DNA from 4 places in the Kitasatospora sp. NPDC050463 genome. Region 1 is predicted to be linked to each of the others. Evidence: riboswitches for the same ligand, from Rfam matches in the RefSeq annotation. Region 1 holds a riboswitch; each other region holds the start of a gene.
The links. Region 1 has a riboswitch for cyclic di-AMP ahead of AB0J08_RS06940 (NlpC/P60 family protein). Riboswitches for the same ligand answer to the same signal wherever they lie in the genome.
Positions count from the first base shown of each region.

Region 2: linked by a shared signal. The riboswitch ahead of AB0J08_RS26070 (glycoside hydrolase family 16 protein) and the one ahead of AB0J08_RS06940 (NlpC/P60 family protein) in region 1 are both predicted to bind cyclic di-AMP.
Region 3: linked by a shared signal. The riboswitch ahead of AB0J08_RS33740 (transglycosylase family protein) and the one ahead of AB0J08_RS06940 (NlpC/P60 family protein) in region 1 are both predicted to bind cyclic di-AMP.
Region 4: linked by a shared signal. The riboswitch ahead of AB0J08_RS00200 (transglycosylase family protein) and the one ahead of AB0J08_RS06940 (NlpC/P60 family protein) in region 1 are both predicted to bind cyclic di-AMP.

Region 1 is NZ_JBFAJO010000007.1:96,896-104,340, reverse strand. Features, by position in the region: gene AB0J08_RS06945 (NlpC/P60 family protein) at 1-476, opposite strand, end outside; gene AB0J08_RS06940 (NlpC/P60 family protein) at 702-1,880, opposite strand; cyclic di-AMP (ydaO/yuaA leader) riboswitch at 1,891-2,046, opposite strand; gene AB0J08_RS06935 (NlpC/P60 family protein) at 2,369-3,412, opposite strand; gene AB0J08_RS06930 (NYN domain-containing protein) at 3,626-5,110, opposite strand; gene AB0J08_RS06925 (hypothetical protein) at 5,248-5,508, opposite strand; gene AB0J08_RS06920 (rhomboid family intramembrane serine protease) at 5,711-6,493, shown strand; gene AB0J08_RS06915 (Lrp/AsnC ligand binding domain-containing protein) at 6,535-6,816, shown strand; gene AB0J08_RS06910 (aminotransferase class V-fold PLP-dependent enzyme) at 6,827-7,445, opposite strand, start outside.
Region 2 is NZ_JBFAJO010000045.1:14,542-21,986, forward strand. Features, by position in the region: gene AB0J08_RS26045 (helix-turn-helix domain-containing protein) at 1-291, shown strand, start outside; gene AB0J08_RS26050 (gamma-glutamylcyclotransferase) at 386-772, opposite strand; gene aceB (malate synthase A) at 913-2,565, opposite strand; gene AB0J08_RS26060 (IclR family transcriptional regulator) at 2,767-3,564, shown strand; gene AB0J08_RS26065 (hypothetical protein) at 3,810-4,325, shown strand; gene AB0J08_RS26070 (glycoside hydrolase family 16 protein) at 4,493-5,737, opposite strand; cyclic di-AMP (ydaO/yuaA leader) riboswitch at 5,740-5,904, opposite strand; gene AB0J08_RS26075 (hypothetical protein) at 6,300-6,629, shown strand; gene AB0J08_RS26080 (alpha/beta hydrolase-fold protein) at 6,705-7,445, opposite strand, start outside.
Region 3 is NZ_JBFAJO010000078.1:20,475-27,919, reverse strand. Features, by position in the region: gene AB0J08_RS33765 (helix-turn-helix transcriptional regulator) at 1-227, opposite strand, end outside; gene AB0J08_RS33760 (ATP-binding protein) at 641-1,162, shown strand; gene AB0J08_RS33755 (DUF397 domain-containing protein) at 1,457-1,702, opposite strand; gene AB0J08_RS33750 (hypothetical protein) at 2,217-3,155, shown strand; gene AB0J08_RS33745 (hypothetical protein) at 3,305-5,389, opposite strand; cyclic di-AMP (ydaO/yuaA leader) riboswitch at 5,742-5,943, shown strand; gene AB0J08_RS33740 (transglycosylase family protein) at 5,930-7,228, shown strand; gene AB0J08_RS33735 (hypothetical protein) at 7,399-7,445, shown strand, end outside.
Region 4 is NZ_JBFAJO010000001.1:42,806-50,250, reverse strand. Features, by position in the region: gene AB0J08_RS00220 (hypothetical protein) at 1-344, shown strand, start outside; gene AB0J08_RS00215 (MazG family protein) at 510-1,538, shown strand; gene AB0J08_RS00210 (SDR family NAD(P)-dependent oxidoreductase) at 1,587-2,021, opposite strand; gene AB0J08_RS00205 (cytochrome P450) at 2,180-3,454, shown strand; cyclic di-AMP (ydaO/yuaA leader) riboswitch at 3,730-3,901, shown strand; gene AB0J08_RS00200 (transglycosylase family protein) at 3,906-4,823, shown strand; gene eno (phosphopyruvate hydratase) at 5,066-6,352, shown strand; gene AB0J08_RS00190 (septum formation initiator family protein) at 6,576-7,073, shown strand; gene AB0J08_RS00185 (DUF501 domain-containing protein) at 7,063-7,445, shown strand, end outside.

The DNA.
Region 1 (7,445 bases):
CGGCGCTGACGGGCCACCACCTCGTGCAGCGTCTCGTTCTGCCGCTCGGCGGCCTGGTCCAGCGCGCGGGCCTTGGAGAGGTAGCCCTCCGGGTCGCTGGAGAGCATCAGCTGGACGGTCTGTGCCATCCCGCCGCCCCGGTACTCGGCGCCGGCCACGGTGGCGAGGTCGCCGCGCAGCTGGTTGAGCTCGTCCTGACCGAGGGCGACCTGCTGCTGGAGCGTGCCGGTCTCGTCCTGGAGGTGCTGCTGGGCGTCCAGTGCCGCGTTGTACTTCTCCGAGGCCTGCTCGGCCTCGTCGTACAGCTGCTCCACCTGCGCCTTGACGTCCTTGCGGTTCGACGGGCCGTCCGGCGCGCCCGGGGCGGCCTGGGCGGTACCACCCGTCGCCACCCCCAGCGCGGTGGTGGCCGCGGCGGTCAGCACCAGCGCGCGGGCGAGCGCGCCCGGCAGGGGGTAACGGCGGTGCACGGCCATACGACAGTGGCTCCGATCCTGCGGCCCGGCCCCGCCGCCGCACCGGAGCGGGCGGCTCTCAAGCGGGAGTCCAGTGGCAGACGTTAGCGAGTCCGGGCGAGCGAGTCCAAACCCCTCCCAACCCGAATATTTGACCCGCAATCGGACACCAGCACGATCCTGCGCAAAAGCCGCAGGCCCGGCCTCCCACGAGGGGAGACCGGGCCCGTGAAGGCGGACGCCGGATCAGACGCGCACGATGGCGTTGATCGGCAGCATGCTGGCGGTCTCGTACCGGACGTTCGCGCCGGGCTTCGGCGCGTGGATGACCTGGCCGCCGCCCACGTAGATCGCGACGTGGCTGCGGTCCGCGCGGTAGATGATCAGGTCGCCGGGCTGGGCGTTGGCGATATTGGTGCCGACGTTGGTGCCGACGGTGGCCTGCTGCTGCGAGGTACGCGGCAGCGACACGTTCGCCTGGGCGTAGGCCCAGCTGGTGAGGCCGGAGCAGTCGAACGAGTTCGGGCCCGCGGCGGCGCGGACGTACGGCGCACCCAGCTTGCTCTCGGCGGCGGCGATCGCCGCGGCGGCGCGCGAGCTGCCGGCGGCGGCCACCGGCGGTGCGGCCGGCGCCGAGGAAGCGGCCGGCGTCGACGGTGCGGTCGGCGCGGCGGCCTTGGCGGCCGAACCGGCCAGGTTGTCGCGGCTGTTGTCGCGGGAGGCCCGCTCGGCGTCCGCCTTGGCCTTGGCCTCGGCCTTGGCGGCGTCCACCTTGGCCTTCGCCTCGGCGGCGGCCTTCTCCTCGGCCGCGCGCAGCGCCTGGCGCTCCTGCTCGGTCAGCGTGTTGAGCAGCTCCTGGGCCTTGGCCAGCTTGTCCTGGACCTCGTCCTTGGAGGCCTTCAGCTGCTGGGTGGTGGCTTCGAGCTCCCCGAGCTTGGCCTGGGCCTCGTTGCGGTCCTGGTCGAGCCTGCGCTGCTGTTCCTGGAGGTCCTTCAGCGCGTTGGACTGGGTGCTGCCGGCCTGGTTGATCGCACCGGCCTGGGTGAGGAAGCTGTCCGGGCTGGACGAGAGCATCAGCTGGACAGTCGGCGATATGCCGCCGTTGCGGTACTGCTCGCCGGCGATCTCCGCGAGGCCACCCTGGGCCTCGGTCACCGAGGCCTGCTGGCGGGCCACCTTGTCCTGCAGCTCACCGACCTGCTTCTGCAGCTCCTGCTGCTTGGCCTGGGCACCGTTGAGCTTCTCGGTCGCCTGCTCGGCCTGCTCGTTGAGCTGGTCGACCTGCTCCTTGACCTGGTCCTTGGTCGGCGTCGGGTCGGCGTGGGCGCCGGACTGCGCGGAGAGGGCGACCGCGGCAGCGGCGACACCGGTCAGGATCGAGACCCGGGCGCGGCCGGCGGGCTTGGGACGACGATGGGACGCCACGAAGGCGGACTCCTTCTTCCTACGTCCGCCTACCGGGTGAGCTGACGGGTTCGGGCCGGAAGCATTGCCCTACGACGCCTCACCGACCGCTCCTGCGGTCGACCTGGCGCCGATTCACCCCGGAGGAACATGGTTCCCCGGCTCCGTTCCACAGCGCCCCCGACGACTGGGCTCCCACTCGGGCAGATGCTCTGCCCCGCTGCTTCGCGAACTCGGCGGTAAACCTCCGCCGCCACCCCTGCTGGGTGATCGACTGTGCGGTGGTTCGAGGCACGACCCTAGTAACAGAACCGTGATCCGTTCAAATCCTTGTCAGAAAAATGCCGAAAGAAGATCCAAGGTCCTGTGTGGATATGACCGGACGTGATCACCTGCCCACGCGGAGCTGATCGTTTGTCATCAAGCAGCCGCGAACGCCGACGCCACCCCCGGTCAGGGGGTGGCGTGGATCACAGGGCCGGATCCCGGCCCGTGGGCGTGTCGGTCCGTCAGACCCGGCGGATCGCGTTGATCGGCATCGCGTCGGCCTTCATCACCTTCACCACGTCACCGGTGTGCGGCGCGTGGACCACCATCCCGTTGCCGATGTACATCCCGACGTGGCTGCGGTCGGCGCGGTAGATGATGAGGTCGCCCGGCTGGGCCTCGGCGAGCGAGGGCACCCTGGAGCCGTAGTTGGCCTGCGCCTGCGAGGTGCGCGGCAGCGAGACGCCGGCCTTCGCGTACGACCAGACCATCAGACCGGAGCAGTCGAAGCCGCTCGGGCCGACCGCGCCCCACTGGTACGGCGAGCCCTGCTTGCTCATCGCGTTGGCGACGGCCGCCCCGGCCATGCCACTGCCCTGCGGCAGGCTGCTCAGGTCGGTCCGCTCGCTGCCGCGCGAGGCCCGGTCGGCCTGCTGCTGGGCGGCCTTCAGCGCGGCCCGGTCCGCCGCACTGAGCGAGTTCAGCAGGTCCTGGGCCTCCTTGAGCTTCTTGTTGACCTCGGCCTTGGACTGGTTCAGGTCCTTGGTGGTGCTGTCCAGGGAGGCCAGGATCGCGGCCGCCTCGGCCTTCTGCTGGTCCAGCCGGCGCTGCTGGTCCTGCAGACCCTTGAGCGCCTCGGTCTGGCTGGAGCTGGCCTGCTGGACGCTGGAGGCCTTGTCCAGGTAGCCGGACGGGTCGGAGGAGAGCATCAGCTGGACGGACGGGTCGATGCCGCCGGTGCGGTACTGCTCGGCCGCCACCTCGGCCAGCCCGCCCTGGAGCTGGGTCATCTGGTCCTGGCCACGGGCCACCTGGTCCTGGAGCTGGTCCGACTGCTTGCGCAGCTGGTCGGCCCGCTCCTTGGCGCCGTTGAACTTCTCGGTGGCCTGCTCGGCCTCCTCCTGCAGCTGGTCGATCTGCGCCTTCACGTCCTCCTTCTTGGGGGAGGGAGTGGGCGCGGCGTGGGCGGCGACCTGAGCGGAGAGGGCGACCGCGGTCGCCGCGGCAGCGGTGAGCACGGAGACCCGCGCGCGGCTCGGCTGCTTGGGACGGCGGTGGGTGGCCAAAAGACCGGCTCCTTCTTCCAACGGGACTCACCCGATTGGGTGAGAATCCGGAAAATAGGTTTGACGCCAGACCCTAGTGAAGATCCACGCATTCCGCCACTCCCCCGATGGCGTGAACTCCGGCCCCCCGCGATGACTTCACCGGACCCACACATCCCCGCAAACCGGGCGCTGACCAGGCGTCACTCCGACCCGGACAGCTCCCGGCCGCGGTCAGGGCCGGGCCAACCGGTTCAACAGCAGAACGGAAGCCACGGGGCGCGCGCCCGCCTTCCGCACGCCCTCCGCGACCTCCCGGTCGGCGGAGACCACCACCACCGGACGCCCCTGCGGCTCGGCCCGCACCAGCCGGCGGATCAGCTCGTCCGCCGTCTCCCCGGTCCGGCTGAACCGCACCCGGACCCCGCGCGGAGGCGCCATGATCACCGGCACGTCGAGGTCCTGCCCGTCGAACACACAGGTGACCTCCGCCTGCGTTCGCTGGGCCAGCATCGCCAGCCCGCCCAGCAGCCGGATCCGCTGCTGCTCCAGCGGCAGCGTCGGATAGCCGGTCTTCGTCACGTTGTAGCCGTCCACCACCAGGTGGACCTGCGGGATCGCCAGCAACTGGTCGAGCAGCGCCGGGTCGTCCTCGGCCAGGCCGCGCCGCGCCACGTCGTGCGGCGAGGCCGAGCCCGGCACCACCGCCTCCACCAGGTCGGCCGGACGGATCTGGGAGACCGGCAGGGCCAGCTCCCGCTGGAGCCCCTGCGCCGACTGCAGCACGGTGTCCAGCAGCAGCCGCAGCCGCATGTCCTCGACGCTGCGCCCCTCGCGGGCCGAACGGCGGCCCTGCTCGGCGGCGTTCTCCAGCTCGGAGATCCGGTGCCGCAGCCGCCGAACCTCGCTCTCGCCGGCGCCGCGCTCGGCGGCCGACTGCGCCTTCAGCGCCTCCAGCTCCCCGGCGAGCCGACGGGTCTCGGCCTGCGCCCGGCGGGTGTCGCTCTCCAGCGAACGCACCTTCTTGCGCAGCGACTCCGCCTCCTTGCGGACGTCCTCCGACTCGGTCCGCTGCCGGTCCAGGTCCGCGCGAGCGGCGGCGCGCACCTCGGCCAGCTCCGCCTGCAGCTTCTCCGCCAGCCGGGTCGCCTCCGCCGCCGCGCCCTCGGCGCCGACCCGTTCGGCCTCCTCGCCGGCCTCGGCGACCAGCCGGCTCCAGCCCGCCGGGCGCACCAGGTACGCCGCGGCGGCCACGTCCATCGGATCGGCGGCGCCCGGCACGTTGCCCGACTCCAGCGCCCTGACCAGATCCGGCTGCCCGAGCCGCAGCCGCTCCGCTATCCGCACCCGGAACGCCGGCTCGGACTCCAGCGCCGCGGCCAGTGCGGTGGCGGCGTACTTGGCACGGCGCGCCGGGGTGAACTTGGCGTACGGGCGCAGGGTCTGCGGCAGCTCCGCCAACGGCAGCCCGCCGAGCGCGTCGGCGGCAAGGCCCACCACGCGCCGGCGCACCCCCTCGGGCAGCGGCCGGTCGAGCTTCTCCGCCGCGCGGCCTGCCGCCGGCTCCTCACCGCCGGAGCCGCCCGACTCCTCGCCGGCGGCCTCCTCGGCGGGGGCGCCGGTGCCGGGTGCGGCAGCCTCGACCGCGTCCGGCGCCTGCGCGTCCACAGCGGGCTGCCGCCCCTGCGGCCCGGCGGGCTCCTTCGCTGCGTCCACCACGTCCTCGGCTCCGATCCTCGTCCAACGGGGTACGGCCGTCGGCCGTACCCCTGGTCGTCACGCTCCGTGCGCTCTGTCTGTATTGTCCCGCGCGGCGGACGGCCGTGCCGCGCACCGTCCACCGCGCGGGGCGGGCATCAAGCCTGCTCGGCGGCCTCGGCGGCCTCGGCTCCCGGACGGGCCACCAGCTCGACCTGGTCCACCGCGTTGCACCAGCGGCAGCGCACCGACTCGACGGTCTCGCTGAGCACCTCGGTCTCCTCCACCTTGGACTCGCCGGCCAGGTCGAAGTGCAGGAACTCGGTCACCCGGGCGGAACGGGTGACGTCGAAGCGGGTCAGGTTGCCGCACAGGGTGCAGCGCCAACGCGTCTCTGCGGTCAGGGCGGGGACGGTCATCGGGGGTCCTCTCGGGTGGTCCCTGGGTGGGCTCAGGCGCTCCCCCCGGGGCCCCGGCATCGGCGGCGGGAGGCGGGAATGCCCGCCCCAAGCCTATTGCCTGAGGCAACCACCCCGGCCACCGGTCACGGCGATCGCGGGGGTGGTCCACCTGCCGTACAACGCGGTGTCGCCCGCGCCGGACGGAGGGATGCTTGGTCGCATGGCGATCCCGGTCCTCGACCACACCGGGGCGCGGGGCGGCCGCCCGGCCGCACCCGTCCCGGCCGTCAGCTACGCGCTGATCGCACTCAACGTCCTGGTCTTCCTGATCGGCCCGGCGGCCGGGCTCAATCCGCTGTACGGCCAGGGCCAGGACCGGGTCTGCGCGGAGCAGCGGTACGAGCAGCGCTGGGGCGCCGTCCCCGCCGAGCTGCTGGCCGGGCGCCCGCTGAGCGCCGAGCAGCTGGCCGAGGCCCCCGATCCGGTCCCGGGCTGCCCGGCCGCCCCGACCCCGGGCAAGCACCCGGCCCTGTCGGTCCTCAGCTCGCTCTTCGTGCACGCCGGCTGGCTGCACCTGCTGGGCAACCTGCTCTTCCTCCAGGTCTTCGGCCCCACCATCGAGGAACGCTTCGGCCGGACCCGCTTCGCCCTCTTCTACCTGGCGGCCGGCTCGCTGGCCACCTACGGCTTCGCGCTGGCCGAGGCGCACTCGGCGAACTCGACGCGGGTGCTGATCGGCGCGTCGGGGGCGATCGCCGCCGTCCTCGGCGCCTACCTGCGGCTGCACCCGCGCGCCCGGGTGACCACGCTCGTCCCGCTGCTGCTCTTCCTGCCGCTGCGGTTCCCGGCCTGGCTGGTGCTCGGCCTCTGGTTCGCGCTGCAGTGGTGGTCGGTGCACTCGGCCGGGCCCGGCGTCGCCTACCTGTGCCATGTGATCGGCTTCTCGGCGGGCTTCCTGTACGCCTGCACATCGGCCACCCGCCCCTCGCGACGGCCCGGCTGACGCCCGATACCCTGGCGACACCTCACAAAGGAGCCCGAACAGTGATCACCGCCATCGTCCTGATCAAGACCAGCGTCGACCGCATCCCGGAGATCGCCGAGGCGATCGCGGCCATCGAGGGCGTCAGCGAGGTCTACTCGGTCACCGGCGGCTACGACCTGGTGGCGATGGTGCGGGTACGCCGGCACGACGACCTGGCCGAGGTGATCCCCGGCCGGCTGAACAAGGTCCCGGGCGTGGCCCACACCGAGACCCAGATCGCCTTCCGCACTTACTCCCAGCACGACCTGGAGACCGCCTTCGCACTGGGCCTGGGCGAGTGACCCCTCCCCCTCAGCTCTCGCGCCGACTCCTGTCGATCTGCACGGTGGCGACGCAACGGCCGCCCTCGTTGCGGTAGTTCCAGGCCGCGCCGTCCGTGACCAGCTCGCGGACGGCGGTCAGGAACCGGTCGATATGCTCGTCCGGGGTGCCCGCACCGAAGCTGACCCGGATCGCGTTGAGGCTGCGCTCCCCGGGCAGCGACGCCTCCGGCGCGCCGCACTCGGACGGCGCCACGTCCTCGTCGCCGAGCAGGGTGCGCACCAGCGGGTGCGCGCAGAACAGACCGTCGCGCACCCCGATGCCGTACTCGGCGGAGAGCGCGGCCGAGAAGTGCGAGCTGTTCCAGCCCTGGACGACGAAGGAGAGCACGCCCACCCGGGCCGAGTCGGCGCCGAACAGGTTCAGCACCCGCACCTGCGGGACCTCCGCCAGACCGGCCTTCAGCCGGGCGACCAGCTGCTGCTCACGGGCCTCCAGCGCGTCGAAGCCGGCCTCGGTCAGCGCCCGGCAGGCCGAGGCGATGGAGTAGGCGCCGATCACGTTCGGCGAACCGGCCTCGTGCCGGGCCGGACCGGTGTGCCACTGTACGGCCACCGAGCCGTCGGCCTCCCGGGCCACCGTGCGGGTG
Region 2 (7,445 bases), on a different contig from region 1:
CGGGGCAAGGCGACGATGGCGGAGGGGCTGGGCCCGCAGCGGCCGGAGCGGGCGGGCGGAGCCCTGGAGGGGCTGATCGGAGCGCCGAGGGCCCGGCTGCTGGCGATGCTGACCGTCCCGGCGAGCACGACGGAGCTGGCCCAGCGGATCGGGGTCACACCGGGCGCGGTCAGCCGCCACCTGGGCGCGCTCGCCTCGGCTGGCCTGCTGGACCGCACCCGGCACGGCCACCGCGTGCTGTACCGGCGCAGCCGGCTCGGCGACGCGCTGGCCGCGGGCGGGGACGGGTGACGACGGGGAGGGTGACGACGGGTGACGGGCCCGGCGGACGGCGTCTGTCAGCGCCCCTCGGGGTCCGCCGGCTGGTCGCTGACCCCGGGCGGGCTCAGGCCGTGCGGCCGAGGGTGGCGAGGTAGGCGCGCCAGCCTCCGTACCCGGTGATCTCACGGTGGACGCCGCGGTCGGCCTCGCCGCGGGCGAGCAGCATGGAGAGGCAGGGCGTGCCGTCGGCCAGGGTGATGACGCCGAGTTCGAGCTCACGGGGCTCGCCGGGCAGGATCACGTCGCGAAGGTGTTCGAGGGTGATGTCGTACAGCTCGCCCTCGATGGCGGTGTCGACGCCCGGGTCGGCGAGCAGGCCCGGGCAGACGTCACCGATGGAGAAGAAGCGGTAGCCCGGCGCGGTGCGGACCGGGCCGACCAGCGCGTCGGCGACCGAGGCGTGGAAGGGGCCGCCGACCATGGCCTGGCCGTTGAAGAAGATGCGTGCCACGAGGGTTCCTCCGGACAGGGCCGTTCCGTACGGCGACGAGAGGACAGGTGGATTCGTCGCCGTACGGAACGGAGCAAAGGGGCGCTCCGAGTGCTACAAGCCGGCAGGCGGCAGCGGCTGCGCGCGCGGATAGATTGGGCTCAGCCCAGCAGGGGCAGCGCGGGGAGGGTCAGGAAGTCCGCGAAGTCCTCGGCCAGGGCGACCTGTTCGAAGAGCTTGGCCGCCTCGCGCCAGCGCCCACCGGCGTAGCCGTCGTCGCCCAGCTCGGCCCGGAGCCCGGCGAGCTCCTCGGCCACCAGGCGGCGCACCAGGTCGGCGGTGGCCTTCTCCCCGGTGTCGGAGAGCACGACCCCGTTGTGGATCCACTGCCAGATCTGCGAGCGGGAGATCTCGGCGGTCGCGGCGTCCTCCATCATGTTGAAGATGGCGACGGCGCCGAGGCCCCGCAGCCACGCCTCGATGTAGCGGACGCCGACCTGGACGGCGTTGTGCAGGCCCGCGCGGGTGCAGTGGCCGCCGGCGCCGGCGATGTCGAGCAGCTGCGCGGCGGTGACGGGCTCGGCCGGGCCGGGGTTCTCCTTCTGGTGCGGGCGGTCTCCGAGGACGGCGTCGAAGCTGGCGCGGGCGACCGGGACGAGGTCCGGGTGGGCGACCCAGGAGCCGTCGAAGCCGTTGCCGGCCTCACGGTCCTTGTCGGCCTTGACCTTCTCCAGGGCGGCCGCGTTGACCTCGGGGTCGCGGCGGCTGGGGATGAACGCGGCCATGCCGCCGATGGCGTGCGCGCCGCGCCGGTGGCAGGTCTGCACCAGCAGCCGGGTGTAGGCGGCCATGAACGGGGAGGCCATGGTGACGGTGTTGCGGTCCGGCAGGATGTAGTGCTCACCGGCGTCGCGGAAGTTCTTGACGATCGAGAACAGGTAGTCCCACCGGCCCGCGTTGAGCCCGGCCGCGTGGTCGCGCAGCTCGTAGAGGATCTCGTCCATCTCGAACGCGGCGGTGATGGTCTCGATCAGCACGGTGGCGCGGACGGTGCCGTGCGCGATGCCGAGCGCGGCCTGGGCGTGGGTGAAGACGTCGTTCCAGAGCCGGGCCTCCAGGTGGCTCTCGGTCTTCGGGAGGTAGAAGTAGGGGCCGGAGTTCGGGTCCTCGGCGCCGCGCGCGAGCAGCCGCGCCGCGTTGTGGAAGAAGTAGAGGCCGAAGTCGAGGAAGGCCCCGGCGACCGGTCGGCCGTCGACCAGCAGGTGGTTCTCGTCCAGGTGCCAGCCGCGCGGCCGGACCACGACGGTGGCCAGCTCGGCGGCGGGCCTGAGGGTGTAGGCCTTGCCGGCCGAGGAGGTGAAGTCGATCCGGCCCTCGAAGGCGTCGATCAGGTTGATCTGCCCGCCGATCACGTTCTCCCAGGTCGGCGAGGTGGCGTCCTCGAAGTCCGCGAGCCAGACCCGGGCGCCGGAGTTGAGGGCGTTGACGACCATCTTGCGGTCGGTGGGGCCGGTGATCTCCACCCGGCGGTCCTGGAGGGCGCGGGGGGCCTCGGCCACCGTCCAGTCACCCTCGCGGACGGCGGCCGTCTCGGGGAGGAAGTCCAGGGTGCCGGTGCGGGCGATCTCGGCACGGCGGGTCCTGCGGCGCACCAGGAGCTCCTGCCGGCGGTCCTCGAAAGCACGATGGAGGCCGACGACGAAGGCGACCGCCTCCGGAGTGAGCACCTCCTCGGCCCGGTGGACTCGCGGACCGGCGACAGTGACGACCGGAGCGGCGGGGGAGGCGCCGGCGGGTCCCTGATCTGTAGCCATGAGCAGGACACTCCTAAGACGGTTGAGCATGGCGAAGGCAGTTCCGGTGGGAACGTCCTTGATCTGAACCGATCTGAACCCCGCCTGTCGGAGGGTTCGATTCTGTAAGGTGGAGACTAGTTTCCGCGATACAGAATTTCAACGGTTTGTTGAGATGATCGCTGGGACTCTACTCCTCCCCCGACAGCGAAGGGAACGCCGGTGGTCGCGACCCCCGACACAGCATCGACGACAGGGCCGGACCGCGCGAGCGGCGGCGTGCAGTCCGTCGAGCGCGCCTTCCTGCTGCTGGAGGCGCTGGCCGACTCCGGTGGCGTGGCGACGCTCAGCGAGCTCTCCACCTCCTCCGGGCTGCCGATGCCCACCATCCACCGCCTGGTTCGTACCCTCGTGCAGCAGGGCTATGTCCGCCAGGACACCGCACGCCGCTACACCCTGGGCCCACGGCTGATCCGGCTCGGCGAGACGGCCGGGCGACTGCTCGGCAGCTGGGCCCGCCCCTACCTGGCCGAACTGATGGAGGCCACCGGCGAGACGGCCAACCTGGCCGTACTGGAGGGCGGCGAGGTGGTGTACGTCGGACAGGTGCAGTCGCGTCGCTCGATGCGGATGTTCACCGAGGTCGGCCGCCGGGTGCAGCCGCACTGCACGGGCGTCGGCAAGGCCCTGCTGGCGCAGCTGCCGGAGGAGGAGGCGCGGGCGGTGCTCGGCCCCAACCCGCTGCCGGCGCACACCTCGTACACCGTCACCGACCCGCAGGAGCTGCTGCTCCAGTTGGCGCAGGCGCGCGAGCGCGGCTACGTGGTGGACGACCAGGAGCAGGAGATCGGGGTGCGCTGCATCGCCCTCGCGGTACCCGGCGCGCCGACCCCGACGGCACTCTCGGTCTCCGGCCCGGAGGCCCGGATCCGGGCGCTGGAGGAGCAGGCGGGCGCGGCCTCGCTCGTCCCCGTGATGCACCAGATCGCGGCCCGGCTGGGACAGGTCCTCGCCCCCTGACGCGTCGTCACCGGAGTTCGTCCGTACGGGTCGTCGGACCACCCGGCTTCCCGAACGGCGGTTCCCCCGTTCGAGCGGCCCGAGGGCGGGTTGCGGCGACGGCGGCGAACCGGTCGGTCACGCTGGTGCGGACGCGGCCCGCGACGGTGCGGGGCGCCGGAACGCAGAGGGCAGGGTGAGCGACGATGTCGCACAGAAGGTCCGTTCTAAGTCACCTCGGCAGGGCACTGACGGTGGGGTGCGCGGTGACGGCGCTGGCCGCCGGTCCCGCATGGGGGGCCACCTGCCCGGTGGCCGATCCGGACCCGGCGGCCGGCGCCGGGTCCGCGGCGCCGGCACCCGCCGCGGCACCGGTCCCGTCCGACTCCGACCTCCAGGTGGTCCGGATCGATCCGGAAGCCGCCGCCCCCGGCGGCACCACCACGGTGCACGCCTTCGTCAGCAACCTCGGCCCGGACCGGACGGCCTCGTCGTTCACCGTGGTGGTCACCCTGCCGGAGGGCGTGACGCCCGAGGGCCCGTTCTTCCCGGAGAACTGCTCCGCGTTCCAGAACGGCCACCGGGTGCGCTGCGTCTTCCCGGCCGGGCTGCCGAAGTTCCGGACCGCCACGGCCCTGATCCCGGTACGGCTGGCGGCCGACCTCCCGGCCCCCGGCACGCTGACCGGGGGCTGGGTCGCGGTGCGCGGCGACGACGACCGGAACGAGGCGAACAACAAGCAGCCGTTCGAGATCCAGGTGGTGCAGACCGCCCGGAACTGAACCGTGCCGGTCCGGGCCGTACCGTCCTGGGCCGTTCTGGCCCAGCGCGGTACGGCCCGGACCGGGCTCAGGACCGGCCGGCTCAGGACCGGGCGGGGCTCAGGACCGGCCGGGGCTCAGGACCGGGCGGGGCTCAGGACCGGCCGGGGCTCAGGACCGGCCGGGGTTCAGCGGTAGACCCGGACGTAGTCCGCGGCGAAGGTGATCGGAGCCGTGCCCTGCGGCGCGGGGTGGTACTGGCCCGCGCTCAGGGACAGGTTGAGGATCAGGTACGCCGACCAGTTGGCACCGACGCCCTTGCCGTCCGAGAAGACCTTGGTCCCGTTGACGTACCAGTCGACCGAGGTGGCGCCGTAGTGGGTGCCGATGGTGACCCAGCCGTCCTTGGCGATCGCCTTGGCGTCGGTGTAGTACAGGTGGCCCGGGTTGACGTGGTTGGTCAGCTCCAGCAGGTTCGGGTTGTCGGGGTGGTACTCGAAGGAGTCGATCTCCCCGTTGCCGTTCTTCCACGTCCACAGGGCCGGCCAGGCGCCGGTCCCGGCGGGGAGCTTGACCCGGGTCTCGGCGTAGTCGCCGGTCTTCACCTGGAAGCCCTCACTGGAGTACTCGGTGGTGAGCAGCCCGGTGTCCCAGGACTGCTTGCCGTTCTCCAGCGTGTTGGCACCCGGCTTGGCGGTGAAGGTGGCGACACCGCCCGAGACGGCGACGTTGTTCTTGTTCAGCCAGTCGAGCTTGTTGTCGTCCGGGTTGTGGTTGCCGTAGTGGTAGGCGCTGCTCTTGTCGCCGGTCCAGCGCGAACCGTAGGCGATCGGGTTGTTGAACTCGTCCGACCAGGTCAGCGACTTGCCGGCGACCGGGGCGCCGGTGACCGGGGTCGACGTGGCGGTCGCGGTCGGCGTCGGGCTGGGGGTGGCCGTCGCGGTCGGCGTCGGGCTGGGAGTGGCCGTGGTGCTGGAGACCACGAGCTGGCGCGAGGGCAGATTGTGCCAGGCGCCGCCGAAGTCCTGCCAGAAGCCGAACTGGGTGTACGTCCCGGCGGGCAGGGTGCGGGCACCGGTGGTGATCGACAGGCCGGTGGGGCAGATCTGCGCGTTGGAGACGTTGCCGGGGAAGTCGAGGTTGTGTCCGGCCGCGTCGCGAACGCCCACACCGACGGTCTTGGCGGTGAAGCAGGCCGACGAGTGGACGGTCAGCGCGGCCGTGGTGGCCTTGCCCGCGACCATGGTGGCCGGGGCGAGCTTGTCCTGGGTGACGGTCGGCACGGTGGCCGCCTGGGCGCCGGTGAGCGCCGGGACGCCGAGCAGGCCGGCGCCGCTGATGGCGAGCGCGCCGGTGGCGGCGAAGGCGGCCTTGCGGCCTCGGTGGGAGGGGCGGGCATGGCGCGGGATCGCGCGCCGGGCAGGCTTCTGCATGGCAGTGTCCTCTGTGACGCCTGCGAGGTGAGCTGTCGGGTTCGGGCTGAGGTTGCCCGGCCGCCTGTGGAGCGGCTTCACCCCTAGCCTCGACCGGTACGCGAGAGCGCACGGGCCGGGCACTGACCTGGGTCCCCCGCTCCCGTCCGCCGTGGTGCTCGACTGCCGACCGGCGGGTGGACAGGACTCGGCGTCCCGACGGCGGGGTCCGCGAAGACGGACTCGTGCAGGCTAGGCAGGCCGTCCGGAAGGCGACAACTCGGCAGGGGACGATGTCGCGCAGCTCACAGTGGAGCGGCGCGGAGTTGATCAAGTCGCCGGTGGAGTTGATCAGTTGGCGGTGGGGCCGGTCGGGGCGGCCGGCGAGGGCGGCCGGTGGGGCCGGGCGGAGGGGCCGGGCGGAGGGGTGGTGGGCCGGGCTTCGGCCCGCGCCCGGCGGCCGGGCGGCGTGGGGCGCTGCCCGGCGGCGGGGTGCCCGCGAGTCCGCCGCGAAAGTCGGCCGGTCGGATAGGTTGGGGGTCCAGCCGTACCGCACAGACGAGAGACGAGGACCAGTCCCGCCATGACCGCGCCCCTGCCCGCCTTCGCCGGCCGCACCTACCTCTTCCAGGTCGACAACGGCGCGGCCTTCCGCAACGCCTACTCGCCCGACGGCAAGCGGCTGCGCTGGGAGGGCCTCGGCGAGTCGGCGGGCCAGTGGGAGGACGTGGCGCTGCACATCGCCGAGATCGGGCCGGAGCTGTACTTCGTGAGCTGGACCGAGCAGAGCGGCATCACCGTGAGCCATGTGATGGACCTCGGCAAGCTGACGGTGCGCGCGTTCTGGACGTACGAGGGCGAGGGCGGCCGGGTCGGCGAGCTGCACACCGGGACGCTGGAGCCGGTGGCCTGAGCCACCGGCCGCCGTGCCGGCCGTACCGTCGCGCCCGGCGCCCGCCCGGTCCCACGGCCCGGTCGGACGGCCCGGTCAGACCGTCCGGTCCGGCACCCTGAGGTGCTGGGAGAGCCACTCCAGCGAGGACGGCAGCAGCCTGCTCCAGGTCTCGAAGTTGTGGCCACCGGTCTTCATCATGCTGTAGGAGACCTTCATCGGGCCGTGTGCGGCGGCCACGAACGCCTCGGTGTCCCGCCGGTAGTCGCCGTCGCCCTCCCGGGTGCCGGCCAGCAACACGGACACCGCGGGCTGCGGCAGGTTCTTCAGCCGCCACATCAGGTCGGCCTCGTTGCGACGCTGCTGGCTGCCCTTGAAGAGGTCCCCGGTCGTCGGGTCGTCGGCGGCCTGGTAGTAGCCGGAGAGCGAGACGGCGGTCGGGAAGACCTCCGGGTGGCGCATGGCGAGCTTGAGGGCGCAGTAGCCGCCGGTCGAGTTACCCATGAAGCCCCAGGCCTGCGGGTCGGCGGAGACCCGGTAGGTCGCCTGGATCGCGGCCGGGACGTCCTTGGTGAAGTACGTCTCCGACTGTGCGCCGCCCGGGATGTCCTCGCACTCGGTGTCCTGCGGGAGCGCGGGCGAGGGGCGCATCAGCACCATCACGGTCGGCTGCATCCGACCCTCCTGGAGCAGCTTGAGCGCCGCACCCGGGTAGTTCAGCCGGGTCACCAGGTTCTTCGCGATACCGGGGAACCCGGTGCTCACGATCACCGCCGGGAACTGCTTCTGCGCGTACTCCGGCTGGAAGTACTGCGGCGGCAGGTAGACGTACCCCTC
Region 3 (7,445 bases), on a different contig from region 1:
CGCTCGCCGCCGTCGTCCACGCCGTAGAGGCTGAGCAGGTCGGCGACGTCGCGCTCCTTGAAGCTGACGCGGCCGAGCTCCATGCGGCTGATCTTGGACTCGGAGGCGCGGATCGCATAGCCCGCGTCCTCGCGGGTGATGCCGCGCGCCTCGCGGAGCCGGCGCAGCTGGGAGCCGAGGAGGATCCGGCGGACCATCGAGCCGCCGCCCGGCTGAACTGTGGTCATGCGGTCGAAACCTCCACCTAGGGCAAACAGCGCACAGTCTGCCATCAGTTGAGCGCTCACGGTGCCGATACTGACGGATGTTCCTATCAGTTCCGCACTCCGCACACCAGGATGCACGTGCATCCGGCGCTTGCATATGCCATTTGTACGACTGCACGTGAATCGACTCTTGCATCTGCAGTGAGCGCAGAGGACCATGGTGCACGTGCACCTGCACATCCCTGGCAATCCCGCGGGCTCCGCGTCGACCCACGCGACTCCGCACACCAGCCCGGCAGCGCCCTCGCGCCACCGGGCCTTCGTGTGCGCGCGCGACTGGTCGAGGGGCGGCCGCGCGGCCTAGCGAGTCGGAGGTGACCGGCATGACCCCGGCGGGTCCAGCCGTGTCCGCCCCCTTATGGGAGGAGCTCTTCATGAGCACCGGTACGGCCTTGGCAGTCGATCCCCATGTGGTCACCTGTACGCTCGCCCCCCGCTACGAAGCCGTCAGAACCGCGCGCGACTTCGCCAGGACCGCTCTTCAGCGCTGGGGACTGGGCGAGCTGTTCGACGATGTCGCGCTGGTGGCCTCGGAACTGGTGACCAACGCCCTGCGGCACGCGATCGGTGCGTGCCCCGGTGCGACGGGCGGCACGCTCGACGACTACGACTTTCCCACCCAGCCCGGCCCCGAGGGGCGGCTGCCGATCCGAATAAGCCTGGTGCACCGCGCACCGCAGGTGGTCTGCGCGGTCAGCGACCCCAGCAGCACCGGGCCGGTGGCGCGGGAGGCGGACTTCGTCGCCGAGTCGGGCCGCGGGCTGCACCTGGTGGACTCCTTCAGCCGGTCCTGGGGTTGGCACCCGCTGGGCGGCGGCAAGGTGGTCTGGGCCATGTTCGAGGCCGAGGCCGTCGCGTTTCCGGAGCTCGGCGGACGGCATCGCCGCTCGGCCTAGCCGTGGCCCGCGGCACCCGGGGAGGACCACCACACCGCTCCCGGTCCGAGGCCCCACAGGCCCCTCGCCGCACCCGCCCGGCCCCGCACCAGCGCCCGGCCCCCGGAGCAGCCCGGTCCGCGGTAGCCGGTCACGCGGCGCCCGGCCACCGTCCGACAACGGCTCCCCCGGCGACGGCCGGCAGGACGACGTCCGCGCAGCGGCGCCCACCACAGGGCGGACGGCCGGAGAAGACTAAGGCCGTCGTGGTGTCAGCACCCACGACGGCCCCCCGATGGCGAAGAGGACGAACGGTCAGACCGCCAGGTGGTCGAACTCCCCGTCCTTGGCGCCCAGCAGCAGCGCCGCGATCTCGGCCCGGGTGTATATCAGTGCCGGACCTTCCGGAAAGCGTGAGTTCCGCATCGCCACGTCGCCCCCCGGGAGGGCAGCGAACTCGACGCAGTTGCCCTGAGAGTTGCTGTGCAGGCTCTTCTGCCAGACCACGTCCTTGAGGTCCGCAGCCGCCATCCCGTTGTACGTGTCGTAACTGTCGTGCATAGAAATCTCCCGAAGAGCTCCGGAGTAGTCGTCCAGCTCGGCGCCCCGGCACTCAGCCGAACGACTGGGCCGGCCCCGTACCGGCCCGGCACAACGCCTCACTTGACGCGATGATAGCTCCAGTGCACGTGCATCAGCACGGGACGTTGCAGGTGCACGGGGCTTTCGTCAACCAATCGGAACTCTTCACCGCCTCGACACCTGAGGGAACGTAAGCGGACATAACCGACTGGACCGGGAGGATTCCGATAACCGCCCGTAGGCGGCCGCCCGCTGAATGTTGATCTTCGAGCGCCCGGAGTCGCGCCACCGTGACACTCCGTCAGACCGTCCGCATGCTGTGAGACATCTCACGCGCCATCGCTGCAACGTGCCGCACCTCCCGTCACGTCCCAGGAAGAAGTGGTGGCCGAACAGGCATTGGTCACGGTATGTCCAGTTTTCGGGCAGCCCGCCCCTCCCGGTACGGCAGCCGACTGCAGCCTTGGCGGGCCGATGTCCTACGATCTCCGCCATGAGCACCGCAGCCATCCCGGGCGCGCCACTGCCCGTCCGCACCCCAGGCTCCCGTGCGCGGGGGCGCCACCGCCGCCCCGAGCGCCCCGAGATCCCGGCCGGCTCCCCGGCCCTGGTGCTCGCGGTGCCCGCGACCGCCGGGCCCGAGTCCCGTTCCGTCGTCGAGGAACTGCTCTCGATCGTACGCAGCGAGCAGAACGGCGTGCAGACCGCGGCCGGCTACCTCACCGGCGTCGCGGGCATGAGCGAGCCCGGCAGTGACGAGTTCACCGTCGCCGAACTGCTGGCGCACGCCGCCGAGACGGGCCTGCCCGCCCCGGTCGTGGTGCCGCTGGTCCCCGGCCCGCACGGCTTCCTGACCGAACTGCACGCGCTGGCCGCCGAATACGGCGCCCACGTCACCGACGTCCTCGGCCCGCACCCGCTGCTCGCCGAGGCCGTCCACGTCCGGCTCTCCGAGGCCGGACTGGCCCGGGCCGACCGCGCCCGGCTGTTCGCCATCGCGACGGCCGCGGACGGCGTGGTCCTCACCACGGTCGGCGGCGAGGAGGCCGCCGCGGCGGCCGGGATCACCGGCGTGCTGCTGGCCGCCCGCCTCGCGGTGCCGGTCGTCCCCGCCGCGCTCGACGTGCCCGGCTCGGTGGCCGCCGCCGTCGCGCACCTCAAGGAGACCGGCTCCCAGCGCCCGGCGCTGGCCCCGCTGGTGATCGGTCCGGAGGCCGACTCCGAGCTGCTCGCCACGGCCGCCGAGGAGACCGGCTGCCCGAGCGCCGCGCCGCTCGGCGCCTACCCGACGGTGGGCCAGCTGATCGCCTCCACCTATCTGGCCGTGCTGCCGGCCGTCGCCCCCGAGGCGTACGCCGAGGCGGCCGCCGCCGAACAGGCCGCTGCCGAGCAGGCCGCTGCCGAGCAGGCCGCGGACGCCGTCGCCGAGTAGCGGGCCGCGAACGCCGTAGGGCCCGGAGCGCACCCGCTCCGGGCCCTCGACGTGTCCGCCCAGGACACCCGGGACGCCCGGAACGCGCGGAACGGCGCCCGGGTCGGCCCCTCGGACGCCGGCCCCCGGAGGCCGGCCCCGCGGACGCCTCAGGAACGCCCGTCCACCCGGCCGGTGGCCGCCGCGGCGTCCCCCAACCGCAGCGTCGGCAGCTGGACCGGCCGGGACTGCGCGGCGAAGGCGGCCACAGGCACACCGGTCGCGTTCCACTGCGGCTGCGCGGCGCCGCCGCCGTCCGCCTTGCGCACCTGGAGCACCTCGGCCTGCCCCGCACGGCGCAGCAGGATGTTCTTCGGCGGCGCGGACTCCGGATCGATCCAGAGCTCGTTGCCGCCGAACTCGCAGTCCAGCACGAGGAGGTCGTCCGGCTTGCCGTCCGGGTCGGCGCGGAAGGCGATCCCGGCCCTGCGGTGGCCGGTGAACCGGCTGCGGCTGAAGGTGACGGCCTCCCCGGCGAGTTCGTGCCGTGCGGTGGAGACGGCGAAGTCGCTCTGCCCGGCGGCGTCGATCAGCAGCCCGTCGAAGAGGGTGCCCTTGTCCCGGCCGAGCGAGTGCAGCACCACTCCCCCACCGCCGTTGCCGTACAGCACGCTCGCGGTGTAGTCGAAGTCGTTGAGGTAGGCGCCGTGCTCGATGCCCCACCCGCCGTTGTGGTAGGCCGCGAACTCGGTGACCACGTGGTGCTGCTGGGCGTTCAGCCAGACGAAGACGCCGTTCCGCAGGTTGTTGTGGGCCAGGCAGCGCCGGAAGGTCCAGACCCCCTCGCTGTTCTCCGGCCACTCGAAGCCGGAGGCGCCGTCGGCCCCCTGGACGCCGACGGCCACGCAGTCCAGCGCCTTGCCGCCGGTCCCGGCACCGAGGTTGAAGCCGGTCAGCCGGTAGGCCCGCGGGTTGGGCTCCAGCAGCGTGCGGGAGGCGACGCAGGACTCGTAGACGATGTCGTGGGACGGCTGCTGCGGGGTGCGGGTGTCCGGCGGGCCGTCCCACCAGTAGGCGTCCTCCCAGGTGTCGTGGCTGATGCAGCTGCGGAAGGTGATGCCGTGGCTGGCGTGCGGGACGAAGGCGTGGCTCCCCGCGTCCCGCACCACCACGCCCTCGACGACGGTGCCCCGGGTGGCGTCGCCGAGCATGTGGAAGTGCAGCCCGTAGCGGCCGAGCACCGGGGCGGTGACCGGTGCGCTGCCGTCCGGGCCCTTCCAGGACTCGTCGGTGTCGGTGCGCGGGCCGACCCAGCGCAGCGTCGCGTGCCGCAGATCGGCCCGGCGGGAGCTGGTGAGGTGGACGTGGGCGCGGCCCTCGGCGGTGCCCTCGATCCGCACGCTGCGGGTCAGGTTGAGCACCTCGGCGCCGACCGTGACGCCCCCTCCGGCGCTCACCCGGGGGTGCGCGTACGTCAGCGGCGCCGCCAGGGTGACGGTGGATCCGCTGACGGACCGGACGACGGCCAGGTCGTAGCGGGTGGAGAAGCCGTCCTCGTCCGGCGGGCCGGTCGGGGTGACGGCCAGTTCGTCGCCGGGCAGCCAACCGGTGGGCGGCGCGGCCAGGGTGACGGTGGTGTCGCCGGCCCCGAGCGCCCGGTCCGCACGCACCCAGGCGGTCTTGACTGCGCCGTCCAGCCGCAGGTAACCGGCGCCGGTGACCCAGAGACCGACGTCGGTGTCGACCACCTTCATGCCGTCGCCCCGGAAGCGACGCTCGTCGACGGCGGGGAAGCGCACGGTGTGCACGGCGGCGCCGTCGGGTGCGAGCGCGAGGGTGCCGCGGATCTCGACGTTGCCGTTCGCGGCGAGGGTGAGGCTGCGGTCGGCGGCGAAGGTGAGCGCGCCGCCGGGCTCGACCAGCAGCGAGCCGACCGTGGCGTCGGTGTCGAGCAGCACCCGGTCGGTGATCCGGACGGCGTCCCGCGGGCCGGGCACGCGGCCGCCCCAGCCGGCCGGATCGGACCAGCGGCGGCCACCCTGGTCGGGGGTGGGTGCCGGGGTGGTCCCCCCGGGTGCCCCCGAGGGCGACGGAGCGCCGTGCTGGTGCCCGGCGGCCGGGTCGTCCGCGCCCGGGCCCGGGACGGGGCCCTCCACGGCGGTCACGGGCTCGGAGCGGCCGTCCAGGGAGCGCCGCAGCGCCTCCTCGCCGCCGACCGCCGCGAACACCGTGCCGACGGCCAGCCAGCGCAGCATCGTCCGACGGCGGACGGGAGTTCGGGGTTCGGCGGGCAGGATGTCCGCTCTGCGGTGTTTTGCCCGGCCATGCGCGCCGCATGGCCTCGCGGCCGGCCGACCGGCCTCCGGGTCCTCGTCCATGGCCATCGCTGCGTAGCCCTCCCCCCAGACGGCCGCGTCGATCCTGACGCCCTGAAGCATAGGCAGTTGCCGTGACTCCGACGGGTGTTGCTCGAAATCGGTCATTTCTGATCATGGTGGACAGCCATTCACCACCTCTTTCGCAAACCGTGACGAGCGTCACACATGTTTGCGGTTTGAACTTAAGTCTGCTTAACGTGCTCCCCGTTCGTGGCCACACGGACCCAGCACACCCGCAACGCCGAGTCCTGCCGTCGGGTGCGCTGGCAGCGCGGAACGCACCACGGCAGGAGCGGGGGAACCACAGGTAAGTCGCCCCGGACCGGTCCTCGTGACCGGTTCAGGGCTAGGGGTGAAGCCGCAGCCACAGCGCGGCCGGGCAACTCCAGCCCGAATCCGACAGCTCACCTCGCAGGCGTGGGAGAGGACCACGTCTTCATGCTGCCCACCAACGGCACCCGTCTGTCCGGCCGCACCCGCCGCGCGATCGCCACCCTCGGCGTCGTCGGCATCGGTCTCACCGTCCCCTGCCTCACCACCGGCAGCGCCTCCGCCGCCTCGGTCGCCACCTGGGACAAGGTCGCCCAGTGCGAGAGCACCGGCAACTGGAGCATCAACACCGGCAACGGCTTCTACGGCGGCCTCCAGTTCACCAGCAGCACCTGGGCCGCGTTCGGTGGCACCGCGTACGCCGCCCGCGCCGACCTCGCCACCAAGGACCAGCAGATCGCGATCGCCGAGAAGGTGCTCGCCTCCCAGGGCCCCGGCGCCTGGCCGGTCTGCTCCGTCCAGGCCGGTCTGACCAAGGGCGGCACCCCGGCCGCCGTCGACACCTCCACCGCCGCCCCGAAGGCCACCCCGGCCCCGGCGCCGACCCAGGCCCCCGCCGCCAAGCCGGCCGCGCCCAAGGCCGCCCCGAAGGCCGCCGAGGCCCCGGCCGCCGCTGACTCCGCCCAGCAGTCGCAGGGCGGTCAGGACTGGCAGCAGTACCACCGTCAGGCCGACGCCACGTCCGACGACTACACCGTCGTCGCGGGCGACTGGCTCTCCTCGATCGCCGACAAGAACGACATCCAGGGCGGCTGGGAGCGGCTGTACGAGCTCAACCGCAGCTCCCTCACCGCCGGCCCGCACGTCATCTACCCCGGCCAGCACCTGAGCCTGGGCGACCGTGCCAAGGCCCACACCTCGGACGAGTCCGGCAAGGGCTTCGACTGGTTCAACCGCTCCTCGGGCGCGACCGGCCACGCCGCCGGCACCACCGCGACCGCCGCCAAGCCGGCCGCGCCGACCCAGGCCCCGGCCGCCAAGCCCGCCGCCCAGGAGACGGCCCAGGCCCCGGCCCAGGCCGCCACCGGCAGCATGGCCGCCGCGGTCTCCTTCGCCCAGTCGAAGGTCGGCCAGGCCTACGTCTACGGCGGCACCGGCAACGGCGGCTGGGACTGCTCCGGCCTGACCCAGGCCGCGCTGCGCGCCGCGGGCATCTCCGTCCCGCGCGTCGCCGCCGACCAGGCCGCCGCCAGCACCCACGTCTCGCTGGACGCCCTCAAGCCGGGCGACCTGCTGTTCTGGTCCAACAACGGCCAGGACTCGGGCGTCTACCACGTCGCGCTCTACATCGGCGACGGCAAGTACGTCGAGGCCGCCAACCCGAGCTCGGGCGTGCGGACCCAGACCGTCGCCAACTGGGCCCCGGACTTCGCCGGCCGGGTCTGATCCCCTCCCGTGCGGGCCGATCCGGCCCGCACGGCTACGCCGCAGCCCCCGGAGAGAGTACGGTCGCTCCTCACCGGGGGCTGTGGCGCGCCCGCGCGCGGGACGGCCGGGCCATGGCCGGATCCGGTCCCGGCGGGCATGCTGCTGCTCCGCACCCGAGGAGGAGTCACATGGCCCAGGTCACCGTCACGCTCGACGCCGATCTCGCGATCGACGC
Region 4 (7,445 bases), on a different contig from region 1:
CGGTGGCCGACCGGGGGATCGCCGTGGGCGGCGCCGAGGTGGCGGCGGCCCGGACCGTGGAGGAGGACCGGTTCGGCGGTGCCGGGCCGCTCGCCCGGGTACTGGCTTCCCGGGGCGTCCCCGCCGCCGCGATCGACGACTACCTCCGCCGCCAGCTGGGCATCCGCCGCCTCGCGGCGGCAGCCGGGCAGGACGGCGGCACCCCGGCGGGCGACGCCGGCGTCCGCCTCGCCCTGGCCGACGCCGCCACCGCCCTCCACCTGCACGTCAACCCCCGCTACGGCACCTGGGACGCCGACCAGGTCACCCTCCTCCCCGACACCCCGCTCTGGTTGGCCCCGTAGCCCGGCGTGCGGCTACCGGCCAGGGGAGAGCTGCGGGGAGCGGGAAGTCGGACCGGCCGACTTCCCGCTCCCGGGTCCGCGCCTCCCCGGGTCCGCCCCGCCCCCGCCGCGGGGCGGCCGGAAACGCGAGGGCGGAGCCTTGCCCGGGGCGGGTAGGTTCGGGGTGTGACGAATCCTCCGGGCGCGAAGCTGATCCTGCTCACCACCACCCACCGGGTGGCCCCCGGCCTGCTGGCCTGGCCCGCCTGGGAGGCGCTGCGGTCTGCCGGGCGGGTGCTCGCCGGCGACGCCGCGCACCCGCAACTGGCAGCGGTGCGGGCTGCCGGGGTCGAGGTGGAGGTGGTGGTGCCCGGCTCGGCGCCGACGCTCGCCCGGCTGCTGACCGGGCAGCCGGCCGCTTCGGGCCCGACGGTCTGGCTGGGCAGCCCGGACGGCGACCCGGGGCTCACCGACGCGCTGGCGCGCCTGGCGGTCGAGCACGCGGGTGAGGTGCCCGAGATCGAGGTGCTGCCGGGCTCGTACGACCTGCCGGGCGCGCGGCTGCTGGACCTGGTCTCGGTGATGGACCGCCTGCGCTCGCCCGGCGGTTGCCCCTGGGACGCCGAGCAGACCCACGCCAGCCTGGTGAAGTACCTGGTCGAGGAGTCGTTCGAGCTGGTGGAGGCGATCGAGGAGGGGGATCGCGAGACCCTCCGCGAGGAGTTGGGCGACGTCCTGCTCCAGGTCTTCTTCCACTCCCGGATCGCCGAGGAGCACCCCACCGACGCGTTCTCCATCGACGACGTGGCGGGCGACATCGTCGACAAGCTGATGTACCGCCACCCGCACGTGTTCGGGGACACCGAGGCGGAGGGTGCCGCCGAGGTGGAGGCGAACTGGGAGGCGCTGAAGGCCGCCGAGAAGTCGGAGCGCGAGTCGGTGCTGGACGGCGTACCGGCCGGGCTGCCGTCGCTGGCGTACGCGGCGAAGCTGGTGTCCCGGGTGCGCAGGGCGGGGTTCACGGGAGTGCCGGACGCGCCCTACGAGCTGCCTGCGGAGCTCACGGCGGAGTCGGCGGGCAGGCTGCTGCTCGCCGTGGCGCAGCGGGCGCACGACGCGGGGGTGGACGTGGACGCCGCGCTTCGGGCGGCCGCGCGCGGCTACCGGGACGCCGTGCGCGCGGCCGAGGGGCTCAAGCCCGAGCAGCCCGAGTAGCCCGGACTACCCCGAGCACCCCCGAGCACCCCGGACCGAGCGCGCCCGTCAGACCGTCGCGACGTCCTCCACGGAACGGCGCTGCGCCGGGACGACGTCGCCGACGACCTCGGCGATCGCCTCGCCGACCAGCGCGAGCAGTTCGGCGAGCCGCTCCAGGTCGAGGTGGTCGGGCAGTTCGGCGAGGGAGACGATGCGCTCGCCGTCCGGGCCGGCCACGCAGAACAGGTCGATCGGGCCGAGGTGCTTCTCGGTGGTGTCGACGAGGGCGGCGATGTCGCTCGGGCGGCGGATGTCACCGCAGACGCCGACGACCGGGCAGCCCGGCCGGTCGAGTTCGGCGGCGAGGTCCTCGGCGATGCCGACCTGCTGGTCGGCGATGAGCACGCCGGCGGCGCCCGCGGCGGTGAACCGGCGGGCGAGGTCGGCTCCCGACCCGCCGGCGAGTACGGCGATGACCACGACTGCCCCGGTGACCCGCATGGTGCGCTCCTCCCTGTGGGCGGCTCCGCACCGGCGCCCACGCGTTTTGCTTGCGGAGGATGGTAGGCAGGTCCTGATCCTCCGCAACAGGGATTACCCCTCAGGTGACCAGGCTCACGCCTGCCGCGCCCGAGATCCCCACCGGATACGGTCGACACATGCCAGTTCAGCCCGATTCAGCCCGCCCGCCGCTCTTCACCTGGGAGTTCGCCGCCGACCCGTACCCGGCGTACGCGTGGCTGCGGGAGCACGAGCCGGTGCACCGCACCACCCTGCCGAGCGGGGTCGAGGCCTGGCTGGTGACCAGGTACGCGGACGCCCGGCAGGCGCTCGCCGACAGCCGCCTCTCGAAGAACCCGCTCCACCACAGCGGGCACGCCCACCGCACCGGCCGGGTCGGCATCCCCGGCGAGCGCCAGGCCAACCTGATGACCCACCTGCTGAACATCGACCCACCGGACCACACGCGGCTGCGCCGACTGGTCTCGAAGGCGTTCACGCCGCGCCGGGTGGCGGAGTTCGAGCCCCGGGTGCAGCAGCTCACCGACCGGCTGATCGACGGCTTCGCGCAGCGCGGCTCGGCGGACCTGATCCACGAGTTCGCCTTCCCGCTGCCCATCTACGCGATCTGCGACCTGCTCGGGGTGCCGGCCGAGGACCAGGACGACTTCCGGGACTGGGCTGGCATGATGATCCGCCACGGCGGCGGGCAGCGCGGCGGGGTGGGGCGTGCCGTCAAGCGGATGCGCGCCTATCTGGCGGAGCTGATCCACCGCAAGCGGGCCGATCTCGGCGACGACCTGATCTCCGGCCTGATCCGGGCCAGCGACCACGGTGAGCACCTGACCGAGAACGAGGCCGCGGCGATGGCCTTCATCCTCCTCTTCGCCGGTTTCGAGACGACCGTCAACCTGATCGGCAACGGCACCTACGCGCTGCTGCGCAACCCCGGGCAGCGGGCGCTGCTCCAGGATTCGATCGCCCGTGGCGAGACCGCCCTGCTGGAGACCGGGATCGAGGAACTCCTGCGCTACGACGGGCCGGTGGAGCTCGCCACCTGGCGGTTCGCGACCAGCCCGCTGACCATCGGCGGCGTGGAGATCCCGGTCGGTGACCCGGTACTGGTGGTGCTCGCGGCGGCGGACCGGGACCCGGCGCGGTTCGCCGACGAGAACACCCTCGACCTGGCCCGGACCGACAACCCGCACCTGGGCTTCGGGCACGGCATCCACTACTGCATCGGTGCTCCGCTGGCCCGATTGGAGGGGCGGTCGGCGCTCACCACCCTGCTCACCCGGCTGCCCGATCTGCGACTCGCCGAAAGCCCGGAGAATCTCCGTTGGCGCGGTGGCCTGATCATGCGTGGACTTCGCGACCTCCCGGTGGAATTCACCCCCGAGAAGCCGTCCGCAGAGCCGCCGACCGGGCTCTGAGAATCCGCAGCGGCGATGCCCCGGCGGTGTCTCGATCTCGACCCTTCGAGTCTCCGACACGCTGACGGGGTGTCGCTGTCCGGCTCTGATCGCAGGTCTGAATCACCATCAATCAGGACATAGCCCTGTCGTTGGTAGGCAATCGGCCATCCGCCGTAATTTATGTGTGATACCTGCGATATGAGCTTGTGATTGATGTGAGGATCTGTCTACCCTCCCTGGAGTTCGCAGCTGCGGACCTCGTGCGCGGAACGCCGAATCCTGCCCGCCGCGTCACGGGAAACCGACCAGAACCCTTGGGCAGGGGCGGGGGAACCAGGTTTGTTGCCGTCCCCCACGGCTTGGGGTGAAGCCGCCAGCGCGGGCCGAAAGCCCCCGCGCCACGCGGCCGGGCCACCTCCCGGTCCGAACCCGACAGCTCACCTCGCAGGCGTGCGGAGAGGGAAACGTCATGCTCTTCGTCGGAACCGGCCGTCATCGTCGTCGCACCCAGACCGAGAAGGCCATCGCCGTGGCCGGTGTGGCCGGCGTCGGACTCGCGCTGCCGCTGCTCACCGCCACCGGCGCCTCCGCCGCCCCGACCTCGACCTGGGACGCGGTCGCCCAGTGCGAGAGCGGCGGCAACTGGAGTATCAACTCCGGCAACGGCTTCTACGGTGGCCTGCAGTTCACCCCCAGCACCTGGAAGGCGTACGGCGGCACCTCGTACGCGCCGCAGGCCCACCAGGCCAGCAGGGCGCAGCAGATCTCGGTCGCCGAGAAGGTCCTCGCCTCGCAGGGGCCGGGCGCCTGGCCGGTCTGCTCGCAGAAGGCGGGCCTGGCCAAGGGTGGCGCCCCGGCCTCGGTCGACACCTCCTCGGACGCCGAGCCCGCCGCCCAGCAGCCCGCCGCGCCGAAGCCCGCGCAGGCGAAGCCGGCTCAGCCGAAGCCCGCTCAGAAGCCCGTCCAGCAGCAGGCCCAGAAGCCCGCCCCGAAGCCCGCCGTCCAGCAGCCCGTCCAGCAGGACGCGCAGCAGAAGCCCGGCTGGGACGCCGACGCGAAGGTCTTCTGGTACCAGAGCAACGGCGCCTGGTACTGGACCAGCCACCAGAGCGTCTATCAGCAGTACGCGGGTCAGGCCGCCGGCCAGTACGCGGGTCAGGACAGCCGTCCGGCCGAGGCCCACGGCGCCCCGGCTGCCGCAGCCTCCCCCGTCGCCCAGCAGCGCGCCGGCCACGGCTACACCGTCCAGTCCGGTGACACGCTGTCGACCATCGCCACCGCCCAGGGTGTTGAGGGCGGCTGGCAGACGCTGTACGACGGCAACCGTGGCACCGTCGGCACCGACCCGAACCTGATCCTCCCGGGCCAGGTGCTCGACCTCGGCTGACGCCCGCCGGTGCGGTGGCTCCACGAAGGGGGCCGATCGGCCCCCTTCGTCCGCATCTGTTCCCCTTTTGTGGGGCAATCAGGTGAACTACCGGTGGGTAGCCGGGCCACACGCTGAGACGGGACCGAGGTCGACGTGGTCCCGAGAGCCCGTGCGGTTAGGCTCTGGTCGTAACGACTCCGCAACCATCCGGCCGACAGCACCCATCGTCAGCCGAACCTGCTTCCGCTAGGAGATGCCTCGTGCCGTCCATCGATGTCGTCGTAGCCCGTGAGATTCTCGACTCGCGTGGCAACCCCACGGTCGAGGTCGAGGTCGGCCTCGACGACGGCAGCACCGGCCGTGCCGCTGTCCCGTCGGGTGCCTCCACCGGCGCCTTCGAGGCGCTGGAGCTTCGCGACGGTGACAAGAACCGCTACTTCGGCAAGGGCGTGGAGAAGGCCGTTCTGGCCGTCATCGAGCAGATCGGCCCCGAGCTGGTCGGCTACGACGCCACCGAGCAGCGCCTGATCGACCAGGCCATGCTCGACCTGGACGCCACCCCGGACAAGTCCTCGCTCGGCGCCAACGCGATCCTCGGCGTCTCGCTGGCCGTCGCGCACGCCGCCTCCGAGGCCAGCGACCTGCCGCTGTTCCGCTACCTGGGCGGCCCGAACGCGCACGTCCTGCCGGTCCCGATGATGAACATCCTCAACGGTGGCTCGCACGCGGACTCCAACGTCGACATCCAGGAGTTCATGATCGCCCCGATCGGCGCGGAGTCCTTCTCCGAGGCCGTCCGCTGGGGCGTCGAGGTCTACCACACCCTCAAGGGCGTGCTGAAGGAGCGCGGCCTGTCCACCGGCCTCGGCGACGAGGGCGGCTTCGCGCCGAACCTGGACAGCAACCGCGAGGCCCTGGACCTCATCACCGAGGCCATCCAGAAGGCCGGCTACGTGCCCGGCAAGGACATCGCGCTCGCCCTGGACGTCGCCGCCTCCGAGTTCTACCAGGACGGTGCCTACCAGTTCGAGGGCAAGGCGCTCTCCGCCGCCGAGCTCATCGAGTACTACGCCGAGCTGGTCGCCTCCTACCCGCTGGTCTCCATCGAGGACCCGCTGGACGAGTCTGACTGGGACGGCTGGAAGGCCATGACCGTCAAGCTGGGTGACAAGGTCCAGCTGGTCGGCGACGACCTGTTCGTCACCAACCCGGCCCGCCTGGCCAAGGGCATCGAGACCGGCACCGCCAACGCGCTGCTGGTCAAGGTGAACCAGATCGGTTCGCTGACCGAGACCCTGGACGCCGTCGAGCTGGCCCAGCGCAACGGCTACCGCTGCATGATGTCGCACCGCTCCGGCGAGACCGAGGACGTCACCATCGCCGACCTCGCCGTCGCCACCAACTGCGGCCAGATCAAGACCGGCGCCCCGGCCCGCTCCGAGCGCGTCGCCAAGTACAACCAGCTGCTGCGCATCGAGGAGATCCTCGACGACGCCGCCGTGTACGCCGGCCGCGGTGCGTTCCCCCGCTTCCGCTCCGCGGAGTAACGAGCACAGCCGCTCCGCGGAGTAACGAGCACAGCCGCTCCGCGGAGTAACAAGCACAGCCGCTCTGCGGAATAGCAAGCACAGCCGCTCCGCCGAGTGGTCGTCGCCGCAGCCGAGGACGAGGGCCGCGCGCGCCCAGTGGCGCAAGCCTGACCGGTGCCCCGCCGTTCACCCCGTAGGGTGGACGGCGGGGCACCGCCGCGACCAGGAGGGGATACGGGAGATGGCAGGCTGGAGGATCCCGGGCTTTGCCGCCCGGCCTCGCTTCACGAGCCGGGCGACCGTCCTCGTCCTGGTGCTCTGTTCCCTGGTGGCGATCCTGGCGTACCCGACCAGGCAGTTCATCTCCCAGCGTTCCGAGATCTCCGCCCAGCGGGCGAGGGCCGAGCACGCCCGGCAGCAGGTCGAGCAGCTGCGCCGGGAGAAGGCCCGCTGGCAGGACCCGGAGTACGTCAAGGCGCAGGCCCGCAACCGGTTGCACTACGCGATGCCGGGGGAGACCCCGTACATTGCGGTGGATCCGGCGGGCCGGGGCGCCACCCCGTCCTCCGTCGCCCCGCCCGCCTCGTCCGACGGCGTGGCCGCCGGGCCGGCGAAGGCCGCCAAGCCCTGGTACGCGAGCGTCTGGGACTCGGTGGACGCCGCCGACACCGCCGCCCTAGCCCCGCCCTCTCCACCCGCCCCTGCCTCTGCTGGAGCCAGCTCCCCCCATGACCACTGAGAACCACCCCTCCGTCTCCGACACCGATGTCGCGGCCATCGCCGCGCAGCTCGGCCGGGTCCCGCGCGGCCTGCGCTCGGTGGCGCACCGCTGCCCCTGCGGCAACCCGGACGTCGTGGAGACGGCGCCCCGGCTCGCGGACGGCACGCCGTTCCCGACGCTCTACTACCTGACCTGCCCCAAGGCCGCCTCGCTGATCGGCACGCTGGAGGCGGACGGCGTGATGAAGGAGCAGACCGCCCGGCTCGCCGAGGACCCGGAGCTCGCCGCGGCCTACCAGAAGGCGCACGAGGACTACATCGCCCGCCGCGACGCCATCGAGGTGCTGGAGGGCTTCCCGAGTGCCGGTGGCATGCCGGACCGGGTGAAGTG